Regions from separate parts of the Buttiauxella sp. 3AFRM03 genome, predicted to be linked through region 2. Evidence: predicted binding sites of a transcription regulator. Region 2 holds the regulator's gene; each other region holds the start of a gene.

Region 1 (3,259 bases), 1.8 Mb from region 2:
ACAACGCAGCCCCGCTTCTGCGAGGCGAATACCGCAGACCAGCCCGGCTAAGCCACCGCCAATAATCAGGCTATCGAATCTCATTGTGGTATTCCTTTTTTCGATCCATTTTTCAAGCCGCACAACCCCTGGTAAACCCAGGCGGTGAATTCACTTTCCCGCAGCGCATCATCCCAGGCTATTGGGCGGATACCTTTCCAGCGTTCGTTAAGAAAAAGAGAAAGTTGATCAAGCGATTGCGCAGGCGTTGAACTGCCAAAGCGTTGTAGTAATCCGGCGGCACGGCAGGCGCACAATTCGCCCTGGCAAGTGCCCATTCCCACGCGGGTGCGACGGCGTAAATCGCCAAGATTGTTGACGGACAGATGGTTAACCGCATAGTGAACTTCACCTGCGGTCACCGCTTCACATTCGCAAACCAGGCTGTTGCTCAGGCGGTCACCTGCCAAAAGTTTCCCGGCGCGGTCACCGTGACGCCAAACGGCAGAACGCCGAATAGTCGGCGGTAATGAAATGACTTTTCTGAGCGTCTCTTCTGCTGAGCTTTCGGAACCTGGAAGTGGTGTTGTTGCTGTGGTGCAAGGCTGAAGATTGCCGATTTTTTCACACACCGCGTTGGTGGCCCATTCCGCCATCAGGCGATAGGTCATCAGCTTGCCGCCAGTAATGGTGATGAACCCTTCCATGCCGTCACGCTTTGCGTGATCAAGCAGCACAATTCCGCGGCTGGCATTTCGTCCGGTTGGGTCGTCGTCGCTGGCAACCAGCGGGCGAACGCCAGCGTAGGCACGCAAAATACGGGTTGCGGCAAGTTTGGGTGACAGCTTTGAACCTTCACGAATCAGGATGTCGACCTCTTGCGGGGTGACCTGCATATTGTCGATTTGGTCATATTCGACAGGCGTTGAGGTGGTGCCAATCAGCGAAATGGTATCGCCTGGGACCAAAATATCGGCGTCGGCAGGTTTGCGGCAGCGGTTGATCACCATGTTATTGATGCGATGGCCGAGGATCAGCAACGAACCTTTGGCGGGCAGCATTCGCACACGTAAATCGGCATATTCAGCAATGTGTTGCCCCCAGATCCCGGCGGCGTTTACCACTACGCTGGCGTAAAAATCGTGATGTTCGCGGGTTTGATGGTTGTAAGCCCGCACTCCACAAACCCGATCGCCGTTGCGGATAAGGCCGGTGACTTCCTGGCCGGTGAGAATTTCGGCACCGTGTTCTCTGGCATCCAGCATATTGGCGGCGGTCAGACGGAATGGGTCAACTGTGCCATCTGGCACCCTTACTGCGCCAATTAGTTCAGGGTTTACCGCGGGTTCTATGCGTAATGCTTCTTGAGGACTGAGTTGCTGTGCATTGATTCCGGCATCCTGGCAGGCGGCAATAAACACGCTCTGCAAGGTTAAATCATCTTCAGGAAGGGTGATAAACAGGCCGTCCGTGCGTTCGATACAGTGGCGAGCAATGCGTTTCAGGATGCGGTTTTCTTCAATACATTCCCTGGCCGATTCGCTGTCCGTCATGGCGTACCGTGCGCCGCTGTGCAGCAAGCCATGATTACGACCTGTCGCGCCGGTTGCAATGTCGTGCCTTTCCAGCAGCAGGGTTTGTAACCCACGCCGTGCGCAGTCGCGGGCAATACCCGCGCCCGTAGCGCCTCCGCCAATAATAATCACATCCTGTTCTTTGCATCCCATCGCCATGTTCCGCTCCTGAAAAATTATCTGGGGACTATTCAGCCACAGATCGATATGCGAATGTTTGATATCGAGCAAATTCGAAAATAAAACGAAAACAAAGTGTGATGCGATGCACCTTTTCGATAGTTTGTAATAAAAATGTAATATGTTGTGGGGTGTTTCACACTAACCAGGTGGGATAATCCTTAACATGCGCTCGCAAAAGAACATTGCTTGATAAAAAACCTGCCACGGAGGCATTTATGCTGAGCATTTTCAAACCTAGCCCACACCAGCCACGGCTGAAAAGTGAGCATGTCGATCCGACTTATCGTCGTCTGCGCTGGCAGATATTCATGGGCATTTTCTTCGGTTACGCCGCTTACTACCTGGTACGTAAAAACTTTACTCTGGCGATGCCGTATCTGGTGGAGCAGGGCTTCTCGCGCGGTGACCTCGGATTTGCGCTTTCCGGTATTTCTATTGCTTACGGCTTCTCGAAATTTATTATGGGGGCGGTTTCTGACCGCTCGAATCCGCGTGTTTTCTTACCTGCCGGTTTGATTCTGGCCGCCGCCGTAATGTTATTTATGGGCTTTGTGCCGTGGGCGACATCCAGTATTGCGGTGATGTTTGTCCTGCTGTTTTTATGCGGTTGGTTCCAGGGAATGGGTTGGCCGCCGTGCGGGCGTACCATGGTGCACTGGTGGTCTAAAAAAGAGCGTGGGGGAATTGTTTCCATCTGGAACTGCGCGCATAACGTCGGCGGTGGCTTGCCGCCGCTGCTGTTCTTACTCGGGATGGCGTGGTTTAACGACTGGCATGCGGCACTTTATATGCCAGCCTTTGCGGCGATTTTTGTGGCGTTAATTGCTTTTGCGTTAATGCGCGATACGCCGCAATCATGCGGTTTGCCGCCAATCGAAGAATACAAAAATGATTACCCGGACGACTACAACGAAAAAACGGAAGAGGAGCTAACGGCAAAACAGATCTTCATGCAGTACGTTTTCCCCAACCGTCTGCTGTGGTACATCGCCATTGCTAACGTTTTCGTTTATTTGCTGCGTTACGGCATTCTCGACTGGTCGCCAACCTATCTGAAAGAAGTGAAACACTTCGCGCTGGATAAATCCTCCTGGGCCTATTTCCTTTATGAATACGCCGGAATACCTGGCACGCTGCTGTGTGGCTGGATGTCGGACAAAGTGTTCAGAGGCAACCGCGGTGCTACCGGCGTGTTCTTTATGATTCTGGTGACGATTGCGACCATTGTTTACTGGCTGAACCCGCCGGGAAATCCGGGTGTGGATATGGCCTGTATGATTGTGATTGGCTTCCTGATCTACGGACCGGTGATGTTGATTGGCCTGCACGCGCTGGAACTGGCACCGAAAAAGGCCGCGGGAACGGCAGCAGGCTTTACGGGCTTGTTTGGCTATCTCGGTGGTTCGGTGGCCGCGAGTGCCATCGTTGGCTATACCGTAGATTTCTTCGGCTGGGACGGCGGCTTTATGGTGATGATCGGCGGCAGCATTATGGCCGTGATTCTGTTGTTGGTGGTGATGGTG
Region 2 (3,259 bases):
ATGGCTATTCGTAAAGCACGCGACTTAGGCCGCCATATCAGTTACTTCGGTCCGGAAGCGAATGACTTCGGCCTGCTGGAACAAACGTTTATCGAGTACGGAAAAACCGGGCAAGGTAAATCGCGTAAGTATCTTCATACCTATGACGAAGCCGTCCCCTGGAACCAAATTCCTGGGACGTTTACACCGTGGCAATCGCTGCCTGAACCGACCGATGTGTTGTTCTATGAAGGATTGCACGGTGGAGTCGTCACCCCACAGCACGATGTGGCGAATGCCGTCGACTTGCTGGTTGGCGTAGTGCCGATTGTCAACCTGGAATGGATTCAAAAACTGGTGCGTGATACCAGCGAACGTGGGCATTCCCGGGAAGCGGTGATGGATTCAGTGGTGCGCTCAATGGACGACTACATCAATTACATCACGCCACAATTTTCACGCACGCACATTAACTTCCAGCGTGTCCCGACTGTCGATACCTCTAACCCGTTTGCTGCACGCGGAATTCCATCGCTGGATGAAAGTTTTGTGGTGATTCATTTTCGCGGGTTGGATGACATCGATTTCCCCTACTTGCTCGCCATGTTGCAAGGCTCATTCATTTCCCACATCAATACAATAGTGGTACCGGGCGGCAAAATGGGGCTGGCGATGGAATTGATCATGACGCCGTTAGTGAAGCGTCTGGCGGAAGGACGAAATATCAATAATCAGGGCGGCGAGTAACCGCCCTGTTTTGCACACTAGCCTTCAATGACTTCGTAGCTGTGCGTGATATTTACGGCTTTTTCCAGCATCAGTGCAACAGAGCAATACTTCTCAGCAGATAAATCAACCGCGCGGGAAACCGCGTTATCTTTTAGCTCTTTGCCTGTCACGATGAAATGCAGGTTGATGTGAGTAAAAAGACGAGGAGCTTCTTCGCGACGCTCAGAGGTCAATTTCACTTCGCAGTCGGTGACGTCGTAGCGGCCTTTTTGCAAAATAGAAACCACGTCGATTGCACTGCAACCCCCGGCAGCCATCAGTACCATTTCCATCGGGCTCGGTGCTTTATCGCCAGAATTACCGTCCATCAGAATCTGGTGTCCTGAAGCGGATTCACCAAGGAAAGTTAACCCTTCAACCCATTTCACACGTGCCTGCATGTTGCTTCTCCCATTGAAAAAATTACCTTCCAGAGTACGCGGATGCAGCAAAACTGGCAACGGAAGGCGACCTACGTCATGCTGAAACGAGACAATAGGAGACACCTGCCAAAAGCTATGCTAAAACAATCCGGATGCTACATTGATACATTGACGTAATGCATAGATGCAAAGGACGTCACTAATTACAGGCAGCAAGAATGACTTGCATGCCATCTCCCCAAAGTGGGGAATATTCTAATACTTGCAACGCCAGACAGGATGTTTAGCGTCCTGTCGTTGGTAGCCAGTTATAAACAGAGGATAACCGCGCATGGTGCTTGGCAAACCGCAAACAGACCCGACTCTCGAATGGTTCTTGTCCCATTGCCACATTCATAAGTATCCATCGAAGAGCACACTGATCCACCAGGGTGAAAAAGCAGAGACGCTGTATTACATCGTCAAGGGCTCTGTAGCTGTTCTGATCAAAGATGAAGAGGGCAAGGAAATGATCCTCTCCTATCTGAATCAGGGCGACTTTATTGGTGAGTTAGGGCTGTTCGAAGAAGGCCAGGAACGTAGTGCCTGGGTCCGTGCTAAATCTGCCTGTGAAGTGGCTGAAATTTCCTATAAAAAATTCCGCCAGCTGATCCAGGTAAACCCAGACATTCTGATGCGTCTTTCTTCCCAGATGGCTCGTCGTCTGCAAGTCACTTCTGAGAAAGTCGGTAACCTGGCATTCCTCGATGTGACTGGTCGTATCGCGCAGACACTGTTGAACCTGGCAAAACAGCCTGATGCAATGACTCACCCAGACGGTATGCAGATTAAAATTACCCGTCAGGAAATTGGTCAGATCGTCGGTTGTTCTCGTGAAACTGTCGGTCGTATCTTGAAAATGCTGGAAGATCAGAACCTGATCTCCGCTCACGGCAAAACGATCGTCGTTTACGGCACTCGTTAATTTCCGTTTCAAAAAAGGCGTGTTGCTTTATGGACACGCCTTTTTTTGTCTTTAAAATCCAAACACCTGCAACACAAAGTATGACAAGCATATGTGGAGAAGATTAATCTATCACCCTGAAGTTAACTATGCACTGCGGCAAACGCTGGTGCTGTGCCTTCCTGTGGGGATCGGTTTACTACTGGGGAATTTGCAGTTAGGTCTGCTTTTCTCGTTAGTGCCCGCTTGTTGCAACATTGCTGGTCTGGATACACCCCATAAGCGTTTTTTTAAACGCCTGATTGTTGGCGGCACTCTTTTTGCGACCAGCAGTTTAATCATGCAGCTTTTGCTGCTCTACACCGCGGTCCCATTGCCCATCATTCTTATGGTGATGGCGCTCTTGTTAGGCGTCACCGCTGAAATCAGCGCCCTGCACGCACGTTTGCTTCCGGCATCGCTGATTGCGGCCATCTTTACGCTAAGCATGGCCGGCAATATGCCTATCTGGAAGCCGATGGTGTTATATGTCTCCGGCACGATTTGGTACGGAGTCTTTAACTGGTTTTGGTTCTGGATGTGGCGTGAGCAGCCGCTGCGCGAAACGTTAAGCCTGCTCTATCGCCAATTGGCGGAGTACTGTGAAGCCAAATACGGCATGCTGACACAACATGCTGATCCCGAAACAGCGCTGCCTCCACTGCTGGCTCGCCAGCAAAAAGCCGTAGACCTGATCACCATCTGCTACCAACAGCTGCATATGCTGTCGGCGAATCAGCAGAACGGTTACAAACATTTGTTACGCTCTTTTCAGATAGCGTTAGATTTGCAGGAGCACATCTCCGTCAGTTTGCACCAGCCTGCCGAGGTGCAAAAACTTGTCGCGAAAAGCCATGCAGAAGCGGTTATTCGCTGGAATGCGCAGACCATTGCGGCACGCTTGCGCGTATTGGCCGATGACATTCTCTACCATCGTTACCCACAGCGTTTTACGATGGAGAAACAAATTGAAGCCCTCGAGAAAATTGCTCGCCAGAATCCGGACAACCCGGTTGGGCAGTTTTGTCATTATCACTTCAGCCGTATCGCCCGCGTGCTGCGCATCCAACGCCCTCTGTACGCCCGTGATTTAATGGAAGACCGGCAGCGCCGTTTACCGCTGTGGGCAGCACTGAAAAGCTATTTG
Region 3 (3,259 bases), 1.3 Mb from region 2:
TTCCAGGTCGTATCCAAACACACGCACCCGGCCAGAGGTTTTATTAACCAGCGAGCTAATAATCCCGATGGTGGTGGATTTTCCTGCGCCGTTCGGCCCCAGCAGAGCATAAAAATCCCCTGCTTCAACACGAAGATCTATGCCGCGCAGCGCCTGAACACCGCCGGGATAGGTTTTCGTTAACTGTTCCAGCTCTAATGCAATAGTCATGGATATACGGTTACCTTGTCCGGTACAAAAAAAATTATGCCGTTTAAAAATTATTTCAGTTGCCCTATATTACCTCAACGCACTTCTTCCGTTACAGGTTGTTAACCTCCATGAAAGACATTGATACCCTCATCAGCAATAACCAGGTCTGGTCAAAACTGATGGAGGACGAAGACCCGGGCTTTTTTGAACGTTTGTCTCAGGCCCAAAAACCGCGCTTCTTGTGGATCGGCTGTTCTGATAGTCGCGTACCCGCTGAGCGTCTGACCGGCCTTGAGCCTGGCGAATTATTTGTTCACCGTAACGTGGCAAACCTGGTCATTCATACGGATCTAAATTGCCTTTCTGTAGTGCAGTACGCCGTTGATGTTCTTGAAGTTGAACACATTATTATTTGCGGCCACTACGGATGCGGCGGCGTACAAGCAGCGGTTGAGAACCCAGATTTAGGGCTTATCAACAACTGGCTGCTGCACATCCGCGATATCTGGTTCAAGCATAGTTCGCTGTTGGGAGAACTCCCACCAGAGCAACGTCTGGATACGCTTTGCGAGCTGAATGTCATGGAACAGGTTTATAACCTCGGCCATTCCACCATTATGCAATCAGCATGGAAACGCGGGCAGAAAGTCACAGTACATGGCTGGGCTTACGGGATTCATGATGGTCGCCTGCGCGATTTAGAAGTCACCGCCACTAGCCGTGAATCGCTGGAAAAAGGTTACCGCAGCGGAATTTCGAATCTGCAAAACTCCCATCGCAGCCACAAGAATAGAACACCTTCGCAGTAACTCAGATAGCAAAAAGGGCCTTAAAGGCCCTTTTTATTTATCGGTGATTGGGCGTTTGCTCAACTTATTCGTCTAACAAAACCACTTTACCGACGTATGGCAGATGGCGATAACGCTGAGCGTAGTCAATGCCATAACCCACCACGAACTCGTCAGGAATGGCGAAACCAACCCACTCCACGTTCACGTCCACTTCGCGGCGCTCTGGTTTATCCAGCAGCGTACAAATGGCCAGTGATTTTGGCTCACGCAGGCTCAGAATTTCGCGCACTTTGCTCAGCGTATTACCAGAATCGATAATATCTTCGACGATCAGCACGTCTTTGCCGCGAATATCTTCATCAAGGTCTTTGAGGATTTTCACATCGCGGGTGGTAGACATGCCACTGCCATAACTGGATGCGGTCATAAAATCGACTTCGTGGGGCACTTGAACTTCACGGCACAAGTCAGCCATAAACATAAATGAGCCACGCAGCAAGCCAACCAGCACCATATCACTACCGCTATCACGATAATGTTCAGTGATCTCACGACCCAATTCAGCGATACGGGCTTTGATCTCCGCTTCGGGGATCATCACTTCAACAGTATGTTTCATAGTTATAACCATATGATTTAAAAATAAATCATTCGATGTCGATTAAATTTCAACCAACACAAAATATTCAGGCCAGCAGTATACCAGCAAAACACATTCGCATGCGCTATCAGTAAAAAAGCCATTTATGTGATGAATATCACGTTTGTTAATAACTATAATGAATTGCTATCAAATTTTTAAGAGCGTGATAATTGTGAAAACAAATAACTCCGGTTCGCGAGTCATCGCAACCTTAACAGTCCTGTTTGCGGTATTAACTGGGCTGTATTTACTCATTGGCGGGATATGGTTAGTGGCAATTGGTGGGTCATGGTATTACCCGATTGCCGGGGTGGTGATGTTAATCACCGCAGTGTTACTTTGGCAACGTAAAGCGCTGGCGCTGGGGATTTACGCCGCATTACTGCTTTGCACCGTGGCGTGGGGTGTCTGGGAAGTAGGTTTCGACTTCTGGGCATTAACACCACGTTTAGACGTACTGTTCTTCTTCGGCGTATGGCTGCTGCTGCCGTTCGTTTATCGTCATCTGACTCTGCCTTCTTCGGGTGCCGCAGCAGCACTTGGCTCGGTGCTGGCGATTACCGTGGTGGTATTGGCCTGGGCCGTGTTTAACGATCCTCAAGAAATCAACGGTACGCTCAGTGCGGATGCGCAGGCTCCTGTGGCAGCAAGTTCCGCAATTCCTGATGCCGACTGGCCTGCATATGGCCGCAATCAGGAAGGACAGCGCTACTCTCCTCTAAAACAGATCAACGATAAAAATGTCGGTCAACTTAAAGAAGCGTGGACTTTCCAGACTGGCGATGTGAAGCGCCCAACCGATCCGGGTGAAATCACTAACGAAGTCACCCCGATTAAAGTCCGCGATACGCTGTACCTGTGTACCGCTCACCAGCAACTGTTCGCGCTGGATGCGGCAACCGGTAAGCAGAAGTGGAAATTCGATCCGCGTCTGGATACCAATCCTTCGTTCCAGCATGTGACCTGCCGTGGTGTTTCTTACCACGAAGCAACGGCTGATAACGCGAGTGCGGATGTGGTTTCTGACTGCCCTCGTCGAATCATTCTTCCAGTGAATGATGGCCGTCTGTTTGCGATTAATGCCGATAACGGCCAGCTTTGCGAAAGCTTTGCTAACAAAGGCATTCTGAACCTGCAAACCAACATGCCGGTGACCACTCCAGGGATGTATGAACCGACATCACCACCGATTATCACCGATAAAGTGATCGTGATTGCCGGTGCAGTGACCGATAACTACTCCACTCGCGAGCCGTCTGGCGTGATCCGTGGTTTTGATGTCAACAGCGGCAAACTGCTGTGGGCATTCGATCCGGGAGCCAAAGACCCGAATACAATTCCAGGCGACGAGCACCATTTCAGCCTTAACTCGCCGAACTCCTGGGCACCTGCGGCCTATGACGCGAAGCTGGATTTAGTGTATCTGCCGATGGGTGTCACCACGCCAGATATTTGGGGTGGCAACCGCACACCGGAACAAGAGCGTTTTGCCAGCAGCATCGTGGCGCTGAACGCGACCACCGGCAAACTGGTGTGGTCTTATCAAACGGTGCACCACGACCTGTGGGATATGGACATGCCGTCGCAGCCAACGCTTGCCGATATTACCGTTAAAGGCGAAACCGTTCCGGTT

The links. The regulator CRP, encoded in region 2, controls carbon source genes, mostly activating them, when cyclic AMP is high. The targets are predictions, from matches to a motif close to ATGTGANNNNNNTCACAT.
Region 1: glpT (glycerol-3-phosphate transporter) is a predicted target of CRP. The motif match lies at 1,858-1,875, and genes of this name have one in related genera.
Region 3: hpt (hypoxanthine phosphoribosyltransferase) is a predicted target of CRP. The motif match lies at 1,730-1,747, and genes of this name have one in related genera.

The regions. Positions count from the first base shown of each region.
Region 1 covers NZ_CP033076.1:1,574,748-1,578,006, reverse strand. The annotation lists gene glpB (glycerol-3-phosphate dehydrogenase subunit GlpB) at 1-84, opposite strand, end outside; gene glpA (anaerobic glycerol-3-phosphate dehydrogenase subunit A) at 81-1,712, opposite strand; gene glpT (glycerol-3-phosphate transporter) at 1,952-3,259, shown strand, end outside.
Region 2 covers NZ_CP033076.1:3,400,147-3,403,405, reverse strand. The annotation lists gene D8682_RS17235 (phosphoribulokinase) at 1-726, shown strand, start outside; gene D8682_RS17230 (OsmC family protein) at 744-1,148, opposite strand; gene crp (cAMP-activated global transcriptional regulator CRP) at 1,462-2,094, shown strand; gene D8682_RS17220 (YccS/YhfK family putative transporter) at 2,186-3,259, shown strand, end outside.
Region 3 covers NZ_CP033076.1:2,102,953-2,106,211, forward strand. The annotation lists gene D8682_RS11305 (ABC transporter ATP-binding protein) at 1-210, opposite strand, end outside; gene can (carbonate dehydratase) at 321-1,001, shown strand; gene hpt (hypoxanthine phosphoribosyltransferase) at 1,066-1,602, opposite strand; gene D8682_RS11320 (glucose/quinate/shikimate family membrane-bound PQQ-dependent dehydrogenase) at 1,763-3,259, shown strand, end outside.